2 regions of the Clostridium novyi NT genome follow, and region 1 is predicted to be linked to the other one. Evidence: riboswitches for the same ligand, from Rfam matches in the RefSeq annotation. Region 1 holds a riboswitch; the other holds the start of a gene.
What was found. Region 1 has a riboswitch for thiamine pyrophosphate ahead of thiT (energy-coupled thiamine transporter ThiT). Riboswitches for the same ligand answer to the same signal wherever they lie in the genome.
Positions count from the first base shown of each region.

Region 2: another riboswitch for thiamine pyrophosphate. It lies ahead of thiC (phosphomethylpyrimidine synthase ThiC); the one in region 1 lies ahead of thiT (energy-coupled thiamine transporter ThiT).

Region 1 is NC_008593.1:598,122-603,140, reverse strand. Features, by position in the region: gene NT01CX_RS02850 (NEAT domain-containing protein) at 1-753, opposite strand, end outside; gene NT01CX_RS02845 (PTS sugar transporter subunit IIA) at 948-1,397, opposite strand; gene NT01CX_RS02840 (GNAT family N-acetyltransferase) at 1,542-2,057, opposite strand; gene thiT (energy-coupled thiamine transporter ThiT) at 2,281-2,868, opposite strand; TPP riboswitch at 3,079-3,186, opposite strand; gene NT01CX_RS02830 (pseudouridine synthase) at 3,236-3,925, opposite strand; gene NT01CX_RS02825 (NupC/NupG family nucleoside CNT transporter) at 4,089-5,019, opposite strand, start outside.
Region 2 is NC_008593.1:1,746,333-1,751,351, reverse strand. Features, by position in the region: gene NT01CX_RS08160 (MutS-related protein) at 1-1,132, opposite strand, end outside; gene thiC (phosphomethylpyrimidine synthase ThiC) at 1,267-2,580, opposite strand; TPP riboswitch at 2,685-2,783, opposite strand; gene NT01CX_RS08150 (hypothetical protein) at 2,846-3,502, opposite strand; gene nadA (quinolinate synthase NadA) at 3,739-4,635, shown strand; gene NT01CX_RS08140 (L-aspartate oxidase) at 4,647-5,019, shown strand, end outside.

The sequences.
Region 1 (5,019 bases):
ATATGATTTTGTTTCACTAGACTGTTTTTGTTTTGTACCCTTTTTATTATCAATATCTTTTTTATCACTTTTCTTATCCTTGTTATGTACTTCTGATTTTTCCATACCATCTGTAGAAGTCTTAGTTTGTGGTTTCTCATTTTCTTTTGGTTGTTGTTTTTCTGAAGTTTCAAATGTAGTTACTTTTTCTCCTACTACTCTAAATGTAACATCTGAGCTCATTGGTACTACATACATATGGAATGTTAATTTAGGATTTACCTTTGGCACTTCAAATTTTATTAATCCTGCAGTATGTTCCATTTCCATTACTTTTGCTTTTCCTGTTTCCTTTTGTGTATGCTCTACCTTCTTTCCTTCTACCTCTATAGATATATTTTTCATCCAATCTAATGCTAGAACATCTATTTCACAATATATTTTCCCGTTTTCTTTTATATATCTTGCTTCTTTATTTAAATATGTTCCAGCCATTGATGGCTCATCATTTTCTTGTTTTAAAGTTTTTATTTCTACTTTTGCTATTAATTCTGATTTATTTTCTGAAGATGTGTTCATATTAATACATGGACTAACTTTATATGTTCCACCTTTAATACTCTCTTCAATATCTTTACACAACTGTTTTTCTTGTATTTTAGGTGCATTTTCTGGATTAGTCACAGCATGAACTACTTGTGGCGTCCCTCCTGCTATTATTATAGCCGTTGCAGCTACTCCAACCCCCTTGTTAATTTTTCTAAAAATGTCCATAAACTCACTTACCCCCATTTATTTTTCAAAATTACTTTTTTTATTATATCATTATTGATTTTAATTTTCAATTATAATTGAGTATCGTTATCACGAATTACTATAACTATTTATATCTTTTTTCCTATTTTTTATGCATAATTAGCAAAAAAATAGTACTAAGAAACTTAATTGTTTCTTAGTACTATTTAAAATTAATAATTATATTTTTCTAATATTTTTATTACTTCTTCTTTACTGTGAGTTTCAAATATTTTTTGTAAATCCTCTTTATTCCTTAATAAATCAACTATTTCAGCTAAAAATTTAATATGATCTTTATTATTTTCAGATGCTATAGTTATAATTAATTTTACAGGATCATTTTTGTCATTTCCAAAATTTACCGGATTTTTTAAAGTAACTAAACTAAAGGAAGTCTTATTAACTCCATCTTCTGGTCTTGCATGAGGTAACACTATATTAGGTGTTATAACCATGTAAGGTCCAAGTTCCTTTAACTTTTCTAATATAGCTTTTTCATATGAATGCTCAACATAGCCTTTGTCTATGAGTATTTTTACTCCAGCCTCTATAGCTTCCTCCCAATTGTTACACTCTACATTTAATTTTATAACCTCTGGTGTTATTACTTCACTTAACATATCTTTACCTTCTCCATATACCACTTATTTTATTTATTTGAAGTTATCATATTTCAAATCTTTAAAATTATACTCCTTTATTGTGGCAATATCAACCAATTTTATAAATTTAACTACAACTCTATACTTACTAAAAAATATATATTAAAAGCTCATAGAAATAAATTCATCTATAGAAATTGAATACTGAATTTCCTTTGGAAGTTCTTTATCTTTTCTAAAACCAACTCTTTTAAATGCTCTCCTTGAACGCTCATTTTTAAAGTTAATTTTTGCTATAACTTCATCAACTCTCCAATTAAAAAATGCATGTTTTAATCCCTCGAAAATAGCATTGGAACCAAGTCCTTTACCCCATTTTTCTCTATCTCCTATAACTACTACCATTTCTGTTGCATCTTTTTTAGGTACTAATCTTAAAAATCCTATAGGCTCTTCTCCCTTTGTATTTGTTGTTATCATAAAAAAAGCTCCATCTTGATTAAATAAATGTGTAAGTATTGGCATATTAACTCTACGCATTACATCTTTAATACTATTACATACGTTATTATATTCATTTAAATATTGGGTAACCATATTATCATGTAACCAATCTATCATTTTCCACGCATCTGATTTGAAAACTTCTCTGCGCAATTTAATACTATTATGTTTCATTAATACATATCCTCCTAAATATAATAAAAAAACCTCGCTATATCTCTAATTATAGATATAACAGGTTTTTCTATAGACACACATTAATGATAACAATATATTATATTTTAAGCAAATATTGTATATAGCTGTTTTTATGGTTACCTAAAGGATACATAGTTTTATATTGATATCCTTTATGAAAAATGCGTATTGCTACCTTATTCAAGGTTGTTTGACTAAATTATTTGTTTATTTTCAATCTTTTTATAGGTAATATTAAAAGAATAATAATGCATAATGCCCCTTCAACTCCAGCATAAGATATATTATACATAAATGAATATAGCCATACATTCATACCCTTTGGCGCATATTGTCCAAAATATACAGCTCCTGAAAGTACATTTACAAATACACTTAAAACTACTGCCATTAAGCTTCCTAATCCTATTTTTATCTTATTATCATTTCCAAATGTTCCTGCTAATCCTAATGCCATAGTTGCAAATATATAATCTAATAAAAACTGAGCAGGATTAACTATTGTAGCTCCATTTAATAATTTAAGTAGTCCAAATAGAATACCACTTGTAAGTCCCAAAGTATTTCCATAAAGTATAGAAAGAAGCATTGTTGGTAGCATAGAAAACAATGTTATTCCTCCCCCTTGAGGAAATTTAATAAACTCTATAAGATACAATACAAATGAAATTGCACTAAACATAGCTATTGTAACCATCTTTTTTGTAGTAAACTGTTCTTTTCTAATTTTTAATATGTATAGTATAAATAAAATTGCACTAACTCCTAAAATAACATAATTAATCATAATTTTCTCCTTCCTTTATGCTTGTACATTTAAAATAATATCTTTAACAGTCAATAATATTTCCAACGTAACATATAAACGATTTATATTAAAACTGTACTATTAGCCTCCCTTTTTTGTATTCCATAGTTATATTCATAAAAAATAAAAGCTATGTTCCAACTTAGAACATAGCTTTTTATATAGATTACTTTAATCCAAAATCTACAATCTTATAACTAATAACTTTTCCTACGTTGGCATTATCCACATCAGGTACAAGGGTTGATAAACTTTATCTCTCAGCCTACATTTAGGTAAGCACCCCTAGTTAAAAATATTCTTTTATGAAATAATTATACATCATTTTTTTATAAAATTCTATAGATTATTTCATTACCATAACTCTTATATTATTTAATTCATCTTCTGTAAAGTGTCTAAAGCTTCCAATATCTATACCGTCAATTTTTAAATTCATAATCCTAATTCTTTTTAATTTTACAACAGTGTATCCAAATGCTCTTGTCATTTTGCGAATTTGTCTATTTAGTCCTTGAGTTAATATAATCTTAAATGTACATTCATCAATCCTTCTTACTATACAAGTTCTTGTTTTAACACCCTTTAATTGAACTCCTTTTGACATGTTTTCTATAAATTCATCATCAAAGGGCTTGTCTACTTTGACTACATATTCTTTTTCATGCATATTTTCAGACTCTAAAATCTTATTTGATAGTTCACCATCATTAGTTAAAATTATTAACCCCTCTGATTTTTTATCTAATCTTCCAACAGGAAAAATGTAATCTCTGTAGTTAACAAAATCTATTATATTGGCTTTTATATCTTTCGATGAAGTACAAGTAATACCAACTGGCTTATTAAGCAAAATATAAACTTTTTTCTTAGGCTTGATTCTTTTGTTGTCTAGTAATATTTCGTCACTTTCCTCTACCCACTGACCAGGAATGCATAGCTTGCCATTTACTATAATTCTATTTTGTTCAATAATTCTATTTGCTTCTTTTCTGGAACAAATTCCATAATTACTTAAAAGTTTGTTTATTCTCATTTACTCCGTCCAATCTTTTTAATTTTAATACTTTTAAAATTTATATAATCTAAATACAAGTAATACTTATTATACATTACAGATATACTTTAGTAAAAATGTTCTTAAAATTTATAATAAAAAAACAGCAACAATATGTATAATATCATTGCTGTTTTTTATTCTATAAAATCAATCCAACAATAGTGGCTGTTAACACACTTACTAGAGTTGCACCATATAATAATTTTAATCCAAAACGTGCAACAACGTTTCCTTGTTCTTCGTGAAGTCCTTTTACTGCACCTGAAATAATTCCGATAGATGAAAAGTTTGCAAATGAAACTAAGAATACAGAAACTATACCAGTTGCTCTTGCTGATAGGTGAACTTCTCCACTTGATAATAAATTCATAGCAACAAATTCATTAGATACTAATTTAGTTGCCATTACACTTGCAGCTTTTATTGATTCATGGAACGGTACTCCCATTAAGAATGCAAATGGAGAGAATACATATCCAAGCATGTTTTGGAAACTAATTTTGAATATTCCCTTAAAGATTGCATTAATCATAGTAATTATAGCTACGAATCCAATTAGCATAGCACCAACTATAACAGCTACTTTGAATCCATCCATAATATATTCTCCAAGAACTTCAAAGAATGTTTGTTTCTTATCTTCTTGAACTACTAATATATCTTCTTCATCTGTTACAGTATATGGATTTATGATTGAGGCTATAATAAATCCACCAAGAAGATTTAAAACAAGGGCTGTTACAACATATCTAGGTTGTAATAAAACCATGTAAGAACCTACTATAGACATTGATACTGTGGACATTGCTGAGGCACATAGTGTATATAATCTGTGTTTTGGTAACAATCCAAGTTGCTTTTTCACAGAAATAAACACCTCTGATTGACCAAGAATTGCTGATGCTACAGCATTGTATGATTCTAATTTTCCCATTCCATTAACTTTACTTAAAACTATACCTATGTACTTAACAATAAAAGGCAGTATCTTCAAATATTGAAGAATACCTATTAAAGCTGAAATAAAAACTATTGGTAGAAGTACACTAATAAAAAATGAAAATTCATTA
Region 2 (5,019 bases), 1.1 Mb from region 1:
AATAAGAATCAGCAATACATGTATATATAGTTTGAGCTAAAAGTGCATTAACGCCAACTGTTCTTAAGAATGTGGACTTACCTGACATATTTGAGCCGGTTATTATAATTCCAAAATTATTTATATCTATAGAGTTAGGTATAGCATTTTGTATTAGTGGATGTTCTAAGTTAGTTACACTTAGAAATTTACTATTATCAACGAAATTTGGTTTTGTATATTTAGGTAATCCGTCTCTAAAAGAAGCTATAGATATAAGAGTATCTATTTTACCAATAATCAAATATAAATCTAACAAATCTTTTTTATGCTTAATTAATGTACTTATAGATTTAAAGTAGTTGATTTCTTTAATAAGAAACATTATGTTTACATAGTCACCTACAATATCTAGAGTTTCAATTCTATTTATAGTAAAGGTGTTTTTGCGTATAGGGTCTAAAGTTTTTAGTAGTGAATTTAACTTATTGTTATATTCCTTTAATTGTTTACAGTTAAGGTATAGTATACTTGCAGCGGCACTTATGGTGTTTCCTAAATAAACCATAGATAAAACTTGTTCTCTTATGACTTTGTTAAGACTATAATGAATGAACATATTTATAAATGATAGTGAAAGGGCAATCATACCGAATCTTGAAAATCCCCAAAATAAACACATAAACAAGGACAATATAAAAGAAAATGAACAAACATAACAAAGTATTTTGTACTTTGGATAGTTTGTTGTTTCTTCAAAAAAAATGGAGTCTACATAGCTATCGGTTTTATCAAGATTATGTAATATTAAAGATATTTTTTCTCTAATTGAGCTATTATCTTGAAAAAAAGAGATTAGTTCATTACGTTTTTCTAATAAAGATTTGTCATACAGTGGAGTTCTTAAAACTTTATATAAATGTTGTTCACCTGGTGTGGAAAATGTTCTATCTATACTACAATATACATCATCCATATTTAAATCTGCCCATGTACTGTCATCTACTGAATTAGATGAGTCGTAAGCATGCTTAAAAAAATTCTTTATTTTAGATAAGTTACGTTTTCTTTTTATGTATTTTCCATAATGAGATTTTATATAGTTTAAAGATTTATTTTGAAAATGAGATCTTATAGTTTTACTAATATTCATGATACGTACCTCCTATGTATTATATTCTACTATAAATATACAAAATATGAAATAAAAAGCGAATAGTCAAAATAAAAAGCTATTGGCTATAATGATAGTCAATAGCTTTTGGAGGCTATATTTTGTATGACTTATTAGTCATCTTCTCTTAAAATATTTATGTTTTTACCATCCATGACCTTATTCATGTTTCTAACTGCGCACATTTTTCCGCACATAGTACAAGTATGTTCATCTTCTGGTATAGATTCAGCTCTATAACGTTTAGCTTTTTCAGGATCAATTGCAAGCTCAAACATAGTATCCCAATCTAAATCACGTCTAGCTCTGCTCATTTTGTTATCCCAGTCTCTTGCTCCAGGAATACCTTTAGCAATGTCTGCTGCATGAGCGGCTATTTTAGTTGCAATTATACCTTCTTTCATATCATCTATGTTTGGAAGTCTAAGATGTTCAGCAGGTGTTACATAGCATAAGAAGTCAGCACCAAATGAAGCTGCAATAGCACCACCTATGGCACTTGTAATATGATCATATCCAGGAGCCACATCTGTTACTATAGGTCCTAAAACATAGAAAGGAGCATTATGACATAATTTCTTTTCAAGAAGCATATTTGTTTTAATTTCACTTAAAGACATATGTCCAGGTCCTTCTATTATAATTTGGACATTTCTTTCCCATGCACGTTTAGTAAGTTCTCCTAAAGTTATTAATTCTTTTATTTGACTAGGATCAGTAGAATCTTCTATACATCCAGGACGACAAGCATCTCCAAGACTTATAGTAACATCATATTTTTCACATATATCTAGTACTTTGTCAAAGTGTTCATAGAAAGGATTTTCTTTATTATTTAATTGCATCCAAGCAAAAAGTAAACTTCCGCCTCTAGATACTAAATTCATAAGTCTAGGATTTCTTTTGAAAACTTCTGCTGTTTCACGATTGATTCCACAGTGAATTGTCATAAAGTCAACTCCATCTTTTGCATGTTTTTCAACAACAGCAAGTAATTCTTCGGCAGTTATATCTTTAAGTTCTTTATCATAAAAACCAATTGCATCGTACATTGGAACTGTCCCAATCATAGCAGGAGACATATCTATAAGTTTTCTTCTAAATTCTTCAGTTTTTCCGTAGCAACTAAGATCCATAATGGCTTCAGCCTTCATTTCTACAGCTTTTTTTACTTTTTCAAGTTCAGCATCTATGTTATAGCAATCTTTTGAAATACCAAGATTTACATTGATTTTAGTTTTTAAGTCTTGTCCAACTCCTTCTGGACTTAAAGATTTATGATTTTTGTTAGCTGGAATTGCTACTTGACCTGTAGCTACTAAATTCATTAATTTAGAAATTTCCATGCATTCTTTTTTTGCTACTATTTCCATTTCCTTAGTTACTATGCCACGTTTAGCAGCATCCATTTGTGTTGTGTAATTCATAGTTTATCCATCCCCTTAACAATTTAATATAAAAAAATAAGCCTTCTATGTAAGAAGGCTTATACTAATAAATAACACAAAATAAGTTTTCATGTTATGTTAATTCAATTAGTCTAGTTGCTTCCCTACGATAGTACTAACTACATCAGGTTCTAAGGGTCAGGTTTTATCCTTCTCAGCTCAAGGCTCCCCCGCAAACGATTAAATATTATGTTTTATAGTTCTAAGTATAAAGTATTTATGCAAATTTGTAAACTATATTATATTATTTAAAAATTATACAGGCATTTTCCGAAGATTTATCTTGTTCATCTAATTTTGAGCAATTCATATAGTTAACATCATTTAATGGAAAATCTTTTTCAGAAATTTTTGTTAAAGCACCATTTTTACCAATATAGAATGCATTGGATTGTTTAGTTATAGAGTTAGAGTGTTTTGATGTAACGAATAAACTATATTTAGAACTAGGTGTTTTGAAAATGTTATGTGCATTTTTCCAAACTGTATCAAGGGAAGTCATAAATTCATCTGTTGAAATCCCCTTAGAAAATTCATTTTCTAAATTTTTATAAGTTCCATTAAACTCTAGTACAATCTCATCATTTTTACATATAGCATCAACGTATTGAAATCTATGAAACTTATTTTTATTTATTAACATGATTTTAAGAGCGGGTTTAGGAGAGGCTTTGTCATAATATAACCAACAACTTAAAACCTTTGCATTTTTATTTATAGAAGGATTATTTTTTATATTATTCCATTGATCTTTAAAACAATAACAGTTCTTACATTCAATAATTTCTCCTTTATTAGATCCATATGTTTGAAACAAATATATGGCAATTAAAACTATAGATACAAAATATATTATACGTATAACGGGATTATTAAATGGTTTTTTAAATTTTATTTTCATTATTAATTACCTCCTCATTAGATAATATATTTATATAATATATTACTTGGTATAAACTCACAATATATTATGGAAAATATTATGTTATATACCAAGATTTAAAGTGTAAAATAAGTATAAAAATGGTTATAAAATATATTGATAAAAATTAAATTAAATGGTATATTATTTAAGGTGTATATACACATGTGTATATATTAAATTATAAGGTGTAGAAGGGCGTGTAATGAATGGAAATTGATTTAAAAGATAAAATTATGAAATTAAAAAAAGAAAAAAATGCAGTTATTTTAGCACATTTTTATCAGCCTAAAGATGTACAAGAAGTAGCGGATTACATAGGGGATTCTTATTTTTTAATTGATGTAGGAGAAAAATGCAAAGAAGATACTATAGTATTTTGTGGAGTGAAATTTATGGCGGAAAGTGCCAAAATTTTATCGCCTAATAAAAAAGTTATTTTTCCAACTCCAAAGGCGATTTGTCCTATGGCTAATATGATTACTAAGGAGGATGTTTTAAAACTAAAGGAAAAACATCCAAATGCTAAAGTAGTTTGCTATATAAATTCTACTGCAGAGGTTAAGTCTGTGGTTGATGTATGTTGCACATCTTCAAATGCAATTGAGATAGTTAATAATTTAGAAAGTAATGAGATAATATTTTTACCAGATAAAAATTTGGGATCATATATACAAGAGAATACACCAAATAAGAAAATTATATTATGGGATGGGTATTGTTATGTTCATAATAAAATAAAAGCTTCGGATATTATAAAAGCTAAGGAGGAATATGGTAATGATATTAATGTTTTAGTCCATCCAGAGTGTAGAAAGGAAGTTAGAGAGTTAGCAGATTATATAGGAAGTACAAAAGGAATCATAAATTTTGCACAAAATAGTAATAGTAAAAAATATCTTATAGTCACAGAATGTGGAGTTATACATGAACTAAAAAAGAAAAACCCAGATAAAGAATTTTATATGTTAGATATGCATTGTTCAAATATGAAAATGAATTCAATTAAGGAAATTTATACTTGCCTTAAAAATTATAATAATGAGGTGAAAATAGATGAAAATATAAAAAGAAAAGCAGTAAGGGCATTGGAAAAAATGCATAGTTTATAGGGGGATTTAATATGGAGGTAGATGTATTAATAGTAGGCACGGGTATAGCAGGACTTTATACTGCTTTGAATTTAAGAAAAGATTTAAAAATAGTTATGATTACTAAAAATAAAATTGATGAATGCAATTCTTATCTTGCTCAAGGCGGAATATCTACAGCTATAAATGATAAGGATAAAAAGTTCTTCATTGAAGATACATTAAAGGCAGGAAGGTATAAAAATGATTTAGAATCGGTAAAAGTTTTAGTACATGAGTCAAAGTACAACATAAGTAAGCTTTTAGATATGGGAATAAGATTTGACATGGATGGAGAAGAACTTGATTATACAAGGGAAGGAGCTCATAGAGTAAATAGGATAGTTCATTGTGCTGATGAAACAG